Regions from separate parts of the Dickeya fangzhongdai genome, predicted to be linked through region 1. Evidence: predicted binding sites of a transcription regulator. Region 1 holds the regulator's gene; each other region holds the start of a gene.
The links. Region 1 encodes CRP, which controls carbon source genes, mostly activating them, when cyclic AMP is high. Its sites were predicted from a motif close to ATGTGANNNNNNTCACAT; they were not measured.
Positions count from the first base shown of each region.

Region 2: the regulator CRP is predicted to act here: its motif matches at 1,440-1,457, upstream of msrB (peptide-methionine (R)-S-oxide reductase MsrB).
Region 3: the regulator CRP is predicted to act here: its motif matches at 1,355-1,372, upstream of CVE23_RS18660 (iron-containing alcohol dehydrogenase).

Region 1 covers NZ_CP025003.1:4,541,404-4,544,682, reverse strand. The annotation lists gene argD (bifunctional acetylornithine/succinyldiaminopimelate transaminase) at 131-1,354, shown strand; gene crp (cAMP-activated global transcriptional regulator CRP) at 1,443-2,075, opposite strand; gene CVE23_RS20410 (OsmC family protein) at 2,405-2,812, shown strand; gene CVE23_RS20405 (phosphoribulokinase) at 2,856-3,279, opposite strand, start outside.
Region 2 covers NZ_CP025003.1:2,401,043-2,404,321, reverse strand. The annotation lists gene pncA (bifunctional nicotinamidase/pyrazinamidase) at 1-460, shown strand, start outside; gene CVE23_RS10815 (YeaC family protein) at 506-835, opposite strand; gene msrB (peptide-methionine (R)-S-oxide reductase MsrB) at 901-1,317, opposite strand; gene gapA (glyceraldehyde-3-phosphate dehydrogenase) at 1,667-2,662, shown strand; gene CVE23_RS10800 (D-hexose-6-phosphate mutarotase) at 2,876-3,279, shown strand, end outside.
Region 3 covers NZ_CP025003.1:4,164,548-4,167,826, forward strand. The annotation lists gene CVE23_RS18650 (D-threonate 4-phosphate dehydrogenase) at 1-16, opposite strand, end outside; gene dtnK (D-threonate kinase) at 9-1,295, opposite strand; gene CVE23_RS18660 (iron-containing alcohol dehydrogenase) at 1,510-2,646, shown strand; gene CVE23_RS18665 (dihydrodipicolinate synthase family protein) at 2,728-3,279, shown strand, end outside.

The sequences.
Region 1 (3,279 bases):
GCCGGCGTTATTACCAGGCCCTTCCTATTTAGGGCATGTCGGATTAATGATTGCGTATTTTTGATTTTTTATGCATATTTAATGACTATATTTTCACTCGAAAACCACGGATATCACAACGGGGCAGCAAATGGCGACAGAGAAAGCAGCAGTAACACGGGATACTTACGATAAGGTAATTCTTCCGGTTTATGCACCCGCGCAGTTTGTGCCGGTAAAAGGCAAAGGGAGCCGTGTCTGGGATCAGCAGGGCAAGGAATATATCGATTTCTCCGGCGGCATCGCGGTGACGGCGCTGGGGCACTGCCATCCGGCGCTGGTGGCGGCGTTGAAAGAGCAGGGCGAAACCCTGTGGCACACCAGCAACGTGTTCACTAACGAACCGGCGCTGCGTTTGGCCACCAAACTGATTAATGCGACCTTTGCCGACCGCGTCTTTTTCGCCAACTCCGGCGCGGAAGCCAACGAAGCGGCATTCAAGCTGGCTCGTCATTACGCCATTACCCGCCACAGCCCGTACAAAACCAAGATCATTTCGTTTTATCAGTCGTTCCACGGTCGTACGCTGTTCACCGTTTCCGTCGGCGGCCAGCCGAAATACGCCGATGGTTTCGGCCCGAAACCGGCGGACATCGTGCACGTGCCGTTTAACGATCTGGATGCGGTAAAAGCGGTGATGGATGACCACACCTGCGCGGTGGTACTGGAACCGATTCAGGGCGAAGGCGGCATCACGCCTGCCACGCCGGCGTTTCTCAAAGGGGTTCGCGAGCTGTGCGACCAGTATCAGGCGCTGCTGGTGTTTGATGAAGTGCAGTGCGGCATGGGCCGCAGCGGCAAGCTGTTCTCTTATATGCATTACGGCATCACGCCGGACATTCTGACCACCGCCAAAGCGCTGGGCGGCGGTTTCCCGATCAGCGCGATGCTGACTACGGAAGAGATCGCGTCGGTAATGGCGGTCGGCACCCACGGCACGACTTACGGCGGCAATCCGTTGGCCTGCGCCGTGGCGGAAGCGGCGCTGGATGTGATCAATACGCCGGAAGTGTTGTCCGGAGTGGTGGATCGCCATGCGCGCTTTGTGTCCGCGCTGGAGAGTATCAACGCGCAGTACGATATTTTCGACGAAATCCGCGGCATGGGGCTGCTGCTGGGCGCGCAGCTGAAACCGGCCTGGCATGGCCGCGCCCGGGATTTCCTGGCGGCATCGGCGGATCTGGGGTTGATGGTTCTGGTGGCGGGGCCGGACGTGATTCGCTTCGTGCCGTCGCTGGTGATTACCCCGGAAGAGATCGATCAAGGCATGGCGCTGTTCGGAAAAGCAGTGGAGCGGGTGGTGAAAGGCGCGTAAGCCGCGGTTTTTCTTTCCACTAAAACGACAAGAGCGTGCCTGGGCACGCTCTTTTTGATCCGGCTGATGTTGATCCGGTGGATGATAATCAGCGGGTGCCGTACACCACGATGGTTTTACCGTGGGCGGAAATCAGGTTCTGATCTTCCAGCATTTTCAGGATACGACCGACGGTTTCGCGGGAACAGCCGACAATCTGGCCGATCTCCTGTCGGGTGATCTTGATCTGCATGCCGTCCGGGTGGGTCATGGCGTCCGGCTGCTTGGCCAGGTTGAGCAGGGTTTGCGCGATACGACCGGTAACGTCGAGGAACGCCAGGTTGCCGACTTTCTGCGAGGTCACCTGCAGGCGGCGCGCCATCTGCGAGGACAACCGCATCAGAATATCCGGGTTGACCTGAATCAGCTGGCGGAATTTTTTATAGGAAATCTCAGCGACTTCGCAGGCAGTCTTCGCCCGGACCCACGCACTGCGTTCCTGCCCATCTTCGAACAAGCCAAGTTCGCCGATAAAATCGCCCTGATTCAGATAAGAAAGAATCATTTCCTTGCCTTCTTCATCCTTGATCAGCACGGCAACCGAGCCTTTCACGATGTAGTAAAGCGTCTCTGCTTTTTCACCCTGATGAATCAGAGTGCTCTTCGATGGGTACTTGTGAATGTGGCAATGAGAAAGGAACCATTCGAGAGTCGGGTCTGTTTGCGGTTTGCCGAGAACCATTCGCTGTTATCCTCTGTTGTAATTCACTGCGCAAATCACAGGGCTCAGAGTTCCCTGTACGGCGTGATAACATAGTTATAATTCAATTCCGTCCTGGCGGAATGACGTCAGGGAATAAATATACTGAGGCTGTCTATCGGATGACGCCAGTAAGCCGGCTGCGGGTCTTGCAGAGGCTCAACATACACCGGTTTACTTCTTCGTTTGTAACACAGGTTGAGTGTAGTGTCTTGTGTTGTCTCGCTTCAGCATGATTAAGCTCTGATTATCAGGCTTTTTTGTACATAAGCGGTGTAAAATTTCAAAAATAATTGATTGAGGGCAAACTTATGCAGGCTCGGGTGAAATGGGTTGAAGGGTTAACGTTTCTTGGCGAATCCGCGTCCGGACATCAGTTGCTGATGGACGGTAACGCCGGCGATAAAGCCCCCAGCCCGATGGAAATGGTGCTGATGGCGGCAGGCGGGTGCAGCGCCATTGATGTGGTGTCTATCCTGCAGAAAGGCCGTCATGATGTGGCGGACTGCGAAGTGCGTCTGACCTCTGAACGCCGTGCGGAAGCGCCGCGCCTGTTCACCGCCATCAACCTGCACTTTATCGTTACCGGCAAGGGGCTGAACGACAAGGCGGTAGAGCGCGCGGTGTCGCTGTCGGCGGAGAAATACTGCTCCGTGGCGCTGATGCTGGAGAAGGCGGTGACGATTACCCACAGCCATGAAGTGATCGCGCTCGACTGAATTGCCTGCACGCGGCGGCTAACTTCACCGCCCGCCGCGTCGCTTAATCAATATGATTACCTTCTACTAACCGCTGCACCAGCGGCATCATGATCAACTCCATCGCCAGCCCCATTTTGCCGCCCGGCACCACCAGCGTGTTGATGTGGGAAATGAACGAACCCTGCAGCATCGCCAGCAGGTAGGGATAATCAATGTGGTCCAGCCCCTGAAAGTGGATGACCACAAAACTTTCGTCCATCGACGGAATGGCTTTGGCGGCAAACGGGTTGGAGGTGTCCACCGTCGGCACGCGCTGAAAGTTGATATGCGTGCGGGAAAACTGCGGAGTGATGTGGGTGATGTAATCTTCCATCGAACGTACGACGGAATCCATTACCGCTTCGCGGGAGTGACCGCGCTCGTTGATATCGCGCACCAGCTTTTGAATCCACTCCAGGTTGACGATCGGCACCACGCCGACCAGC
Region 2 (3,279 bases), 2.1 Mb from region 1:
CGTCAATTCCGGCACCCGCGTAGGCGACCAGGGCGAATTGGACGGCTTACCGCAGATCTGGTGGCCGGTGCATTGCGTTCAGGGTTCGCCCGGCGCCGATTTCCATCCCCGGCTGAATCAGCAGGCAATAAACTGGGTAGTACGCAAAGGAACGCATCCCTTTATCGACAGCTACAGCGCATTTTTCGACAACGGCCGCCGCACCCGTACCGAACTTTATGACTGGTTGAAAGCCAGAGACATTACCCAACTGACCATCATGGGGCTGGCAACCGATTACTGCGTCAAATATACCGTGCTGGATGCGCTGGCGCTGGGTTATCAGACCGAGGTGCTGACGGATGGCTGTCGCGGCGTAAATCTGCATCCGAAAGATAGCCAGCAGGCGCTGGACGTGATGGCGAAACACGGCGCCACGCTAATGGATCTGCCCGCGTTTACCGCGTCACTCAGCCGGTAATTCATGCTCGCATCACGCCAGTTGTCGATGCTGGCGCGATCGGGTTTAGTCTTGCGGTTTCAGGGTGGTGATAGGTTTCAGGGTAGCGGCAGGCGCTGAGGTCGTAGCAGACGTTGGGGTAGTAATAGCATCGCCGGCAAAACGCTGCTTGAGCTCCTGCTTGCTTTTCATTTCGATTTCACCACGGGTGTTGATCGTCATATGGTCCGCCTCGGCGTTATTGCGCGCCTGCCACAGCATGACCATCTGCAACGCATTTTCCTTTTGTTCCGCCGTCAGGGTTACCCCGTCCGGCCATTTTCCCAGCTCCACCGCCGTCACCAGACGTTGATAGATTTCCGGGGTCATGCTGTTTATTAAATCATCCAGTTGCATGTTTTTTCTGCCTGCAGTCAGATTTTAGCTGAAACGTTTCAAGTCAAAGTATTGTATTAGCGACGTTAACCATCCGTCTGTTGACCGTTTTCCGTATCGATAAAGCTGAGCGACGCGGAATTCACGCAATAACGTTCGCCGGTGGTGTCCTGCGGACCATCGGGGAACACGTGCCCCAGATGCGCATCGCAATGGCCACAGCGGATTTCGATCCGTTGCATATGGTGGGAGTTGTCTTCCAGATAGCGGATGGCGTCCTCCGCTACCGGGCGATCGAAGCTCGGCCAGCCGCAACCGGAGTCATATTTGTGGTCGGAATAAAACAGCGGCTGATGACAGCACAGGCAGTGGTAAACCCCGGTACGCTTGTTGTGCAACAGTTTGCCGGTGTAGGGGCTTTCCGTCCCCCGCTGCTGCGTGACATGCCGCTGCAGATCGGTTAACTCGTTCAGATTACGTGGTGAAGCGGTTATCTTGGTCATCAGGTTCTCACTGAAACACGGTTTTTTCGCCAGCGCGATGAAGCATAATTCTAACAAAAAGTTAACACCGTCACAGCCTATTTTGGCCTACACTTAGCCCTACGCGGCAAAGGCACTTTTAATTGTGATCTCAATCACAATTACACCTATGGCAGGTGTTTTCATGCCTGTGTATTCCTCATATGATTAGGTTATGCACTTTAATTAGGCTGATAGCTGTTTATCGCGCAACTGTTGAACGGACTTTTGACTTACCGCAACGATTGACACGATTCCGCTTGACGCTCAGTAAGGTTTTTGTAATTTTACAACCAACCTTTTATTCACAAACCAATAGCTGGTGGAATATATGACTATCAAAGTAGGTATCAACGGGTTTGGCCGCATTGGCCGTATCGTTTTCCGCGCTGCCCAGGAGCGTTCTGACATCGAAATCGTTGCCATCAACGATTTGCTGGATGCGGATTACATGGCGTACATGCTGAAGTATGACTCCACCCACGGTCGTTTCAACGGCACCGTTGAAGTGAAAGACGGTCACCTGGTTGTCAACGGCAAAACCATCCGTGTTACCGCTGAGAAAGATCCGGCTAACCTGAAGTGGAACGAAATCGGTGTTGACGTTGTTGCTGAAGCAACAGGTATCTTCCTGACCGACGAAACTGCACGTAAACACATTCAGGCTGGCGCCAAGAAAGTGGTTCTGACCGGTCCGTCCAAAGACGACACCCCGATGTTCGTTATGGGTGTTAACCACGCCGCTTACGCTGGTCAGGACATCGTTTCCAACGCGTCCTGTACCACCAACTGCCTGGCGCCGCTGGCTAAAGTCATCAACGACAAATTCGGTATCGTTGAAGCACTGATGACCACCGTTCACGCTACTACCGCTACGCAGAAAACCGTTGACGGCCCGTCTCACAAAGACTGGCGCGGCGGCCGCGGCGCTTCTCAGAACATCATCCCGTCCTCTACCGGCGCAGCTAAAGCGGTAGGTAAAGTGATTCCGGCTCTGAACGGCAAACTGACTGGTATGGCGTTCCGCGTACCGACCCCGAACGTATCCGTGGTTGACCTGACTGCTCGTCTGGAAAAACCGGCTACTTACAAAGAAATTTGTGCCGCCATCAAAGCCGCTTCTGAAGGCGAGCTGAAAGGCGTTCTGGGTTACACCGAAGATGACGTGGTATCCACCGATTTCAACGGCGAAAAACTGACCTCCGTGTTCGATGCCAAAGCCGGTATCGCACTGAGCGACACCTTCGTGAAACTGGTTTCCTGGTATGACAACGAAACCGGCTACTCCAACAAGGTTCTGGATCTGATCGCCCACATCTCCAAATAATGTGGCGATGAACAGATGATGAAAGGGCGACATGAGTCGCCCTTTTTTATTGGGTATATACCCGTCATACTTCAAGTTGCAGGTGCGTTGGCTGCCCTCGCTCCCCCCAATCACTTACTGATGTAAGCTCCTGGGGACTCGCTCGATTGCCGCCTTCCTGTAACCCGAATTATTTGGGGTATACAACAAGAACATAAAGGCAAAACCAATACCATGAGCGATAAAATTTATTCACTTCCCATCAATAACGCGATCACCGCGCACCTTAGCCAACGTCAACTGGACCAACTGCCGATTATCGTGGTGGATCATCCGCAGGTTCGTGCCGCCGTCGCGCTGCAGGGCGCGCATCTGATTAGCTGGCAGCCCAAAGGTGAACAACCGGTACTGTGGCTGAGCGACAACACGCCATTCGAGCACGGCGTGGCGATTCGCGGCGGCGTGCCCATCTGTTTCCCCTGGTTTGGTCCGGCTGCACAGCCCAACCACGGTTTCGGCCGCCTGCTGGCGTGGGAGTTCACCTCTCACAGTGAAGATGCGAACGGCGTTACCCTCAGCTTCACGCTGCGCGATTCCGAGCAAACACGCGCCGCCTGGCCGCACGCGTTTACCGTTCT
Region 3 (3,279 bases), 380 kb from region 1:
CAATAATTTTACTCACACGCGCTCTCCTCAATAAATCGCAAAACATTTAGCAGGGTGGCCTCATCGCCAAACCCGCCCGCTTTCGTCATCACGGGAATATCGCCTACCAGACTGTCCAGCAGACGCCCCCAGGGTACGCAGGATGCAATCTGTCCATTGATGCGGAATCCGCTGGCCTGCAATGCGGTCGCCGCGGCAATGGCGATATCACCGCCGGATAAATAGAGCCCGCCCGGCCGCTGACGCTGCACAATTTGCCGCGTCAGCTCGCCCAGCCGGCGACTGATCGTGTCTCCCAGTTGCTGACGGCTCATACCGTAGCGCTGGCACAGACGGTCCACTTCAAATCGCTGGTTATCGTCGTGACAGGTACGAATCACGCAGTGGCGGCCCGCCGCCAACACCGCCGCCGCCTGCCGGCACGTTTGCGCCAGCGTGTCGTCGCCGGTCGCCAGCAATCCGGCGATATCCAGGTCAATCAGCGTGACGTCCGGCCGCTGACTGACCGCCTTAATCTGTAATTGAGCGATTTCACTCATCGAACCAATCACCGCCAGCAACGCGCGACAGGGCGCCGGAAACGCCAGATGTTGCGCCAGCGCCTCGCTCAGTCCGGCGGAGCCGACCAGCAGCGGTTTTTCCGCCAGTTGTGCCGCCGCATCAACAATACGGTCGAGGTCCTGCTGACGTTCGGCATCCAGCACTACCAGCCGTATCCCGCTGTGTTGCAACTGTTGCAGGCGCGCCGCCAGATCGCCGCCGCGAATCTCATTCAGAGACAGCGCCGCCTGCGCCAGGCCGGTTTGTTCCGCCAGCCGCTCGCCGATGGACGCCGAACGCACCGGCGTTTTCGGGTCGCTGGCGAACTCGGTGTCGGTCAGCAACTTACCGTGCACCCATACCTGCCCGTCACGGGTGATGCGGCCCAGCGCCGGCGCCGCAGGCGCTATCAACGCCAGCGACAGATCGGCGGCGTTCAGCGCGGCTTCAATTTCCGCGCCTGGGTTGCCGCGCAACGTGGAGTCCACCTTTTTGACAATCCAGCCGCGCGCGCCGCTTTTACGCCACATCCCCACCGCCTGCGCGGTGCGTTCCGCCGCCAGCGAAGCCGCGACCGCACGGCTGTCGGTGTTGACCACCAGCGCGTCATCCGGCTGCCCGGCACGGATCGCCGCGGCGTCAAACATCACATTCACCCGTGCGCCCTGCAGCGCCAGTCCGACGCCCGCATCGTTGGCGCCGGTGAAGTCATCCGCCACCACCAATATCCGGGTGAGTTCACGCCCGTCCGACATAACCGCTCTCCGTCAGTTCGATTACCTGAAAATGATTATATTGAATCACGTTTGATTATATGTGAGCAACATCAAATTATTCAAAACCAATTTAACCTATAAATTATCCACACAATGCGAGCAAAACGATTTTTTTCTGTCATATAACGGAAATGTGATTGAAAAAAATCAGACTTATCCAGCTGAAGTCACAGCGAAAAGACAAGGTACCAGTATGAATATCAACAGCACCCTCATCAGCGGTTATCAGGCACTTCAGGATCTGGGCTACCTCCTGCGCGGCAGACAGCACGTACTGCTGGTGACGGACAAGAATATCGTGGGGCTGGCCGGGGTACAGGCCCTGATCGCGCAGCTGAAAGCGGGCGTGCCGCAGCTTTCCCTGATTGATAATGTGCCGGCCGAACCCAGCCAGCATGATGTGGCGGCCGTGCTGCAACAGTTGCCGGCCACCCAGCCGGACCTGGTGGTCGGCGTGGGCGGCGGCAGCGTGCTGGACGTGGCGAAACTGCTGTCGCTGCTGTGCGCCGGCGAAGAGGGCATCACGCTCGACAGCCTGCTGGAAGGCCGCAAGCCGACCCGCCGCACCACTTCCCTGTTGATCCCGACCACCGCCGGCACCGGCTCTGAAGCCACGCCGAACGCCATTCTGGCGATCCCGGAGAAAGAAACCAAAGTCGGCATCATCACCCCGGTCATGCTGCCGGATTACGTGGCGCTGGTGCCGGAACTGACTACCAGCATGCCGGCGCATATCGCCGCGTCTACCGGCATCGATGCGCTGTGCCACCTGATCGAATGCTTCACCGCCACCATCGCCAACCCGGTAGCGGACAACTACGCGCTGATCGGCATGAAGAAACTGTTCGCCAACATCGAAACTGCGGTGAACGAACCGGACAATCTGGAAGCCCGTCTGAATATGCTGTGGGCCTCCTACTATGGCGGCGCCTCCATCGCGCATTCCGGCACCCATCTGGTGCACGCCATGTCTTACCCGCTGGGCGGCAAGTACCACATCCCGCACGGCGTGGCGAACGCCATCCTGCTGGCGCCTTGCATGCGCTTTGTTCAGCACGCGGCGGCGGAAAAATTCGCACAGGCCTACGACCTGCTGCCGGATGCCGACCTGTCGCTGACCACCGAACAAAAAGCCCAGGCGCTGGTGGATTACTTCACTGCACTGGTGAAACGGCTGAACCTGCCGTCTTCGCTGCAACAACTGGGGATCAGCCCGGATCACCTGCCGTATCTGGTGGAATCCGCACTGCAGGTGCAGCGGCTGATGAAAAACGTCCCGACCGCCGTTACGGCGCAAGACGTCCATGCCATTTATTCAACGCTGTTTTAATCGTGAGTTTTAACTGTTTGTTTTAACTTCGATTTTTAACAACGTCGCTCTGGATGATGAAGATAACGAGGAACAATAACGATGACTAGACCGATTACAGGCGTACTGACGGCGATCGTCACGCCTTTTGACCATCAGGGGGAATTTAGCCCCGCCGCCATGCGCCAGCAGGTTCAACGCCAGATGCGCTACGGCAACGGCATTTTCTGTAACGGCACCAACGGTGAGTTCTTTGTGTTGCACACCGACGAGAAAGTGGCCGTCACCGAAACCTGCGTCGATGAAGTCGCCGGCAAGGTGCCGGTGGTGGCGCACATCGGGGAAATCTCCACCCGCGAAACCATCAAGCTCGGCAAACGCATCGCCGCGCTGGGCGTGGACGCGGTGTCGGTGATCACCCCTTACTTCGTACCGCTTAAACAAAGCGAGCTGATCGCCCACTACCGTGAAGTGGCGGACGCGCTGCCGGTGCCGATATTCCTGTACAACATTCCGGCTCGCACCGGCAACACCCTACAACCGGAAACGGTGCGGGTTCTGGCCGAGCATCCCAACATCATCGGCATCAAGGACAGCGCCGGCAGCTACGAAAGCCTGAGCGGCTTCCTGCAGGCGGTGAAAGACATGCCGAAC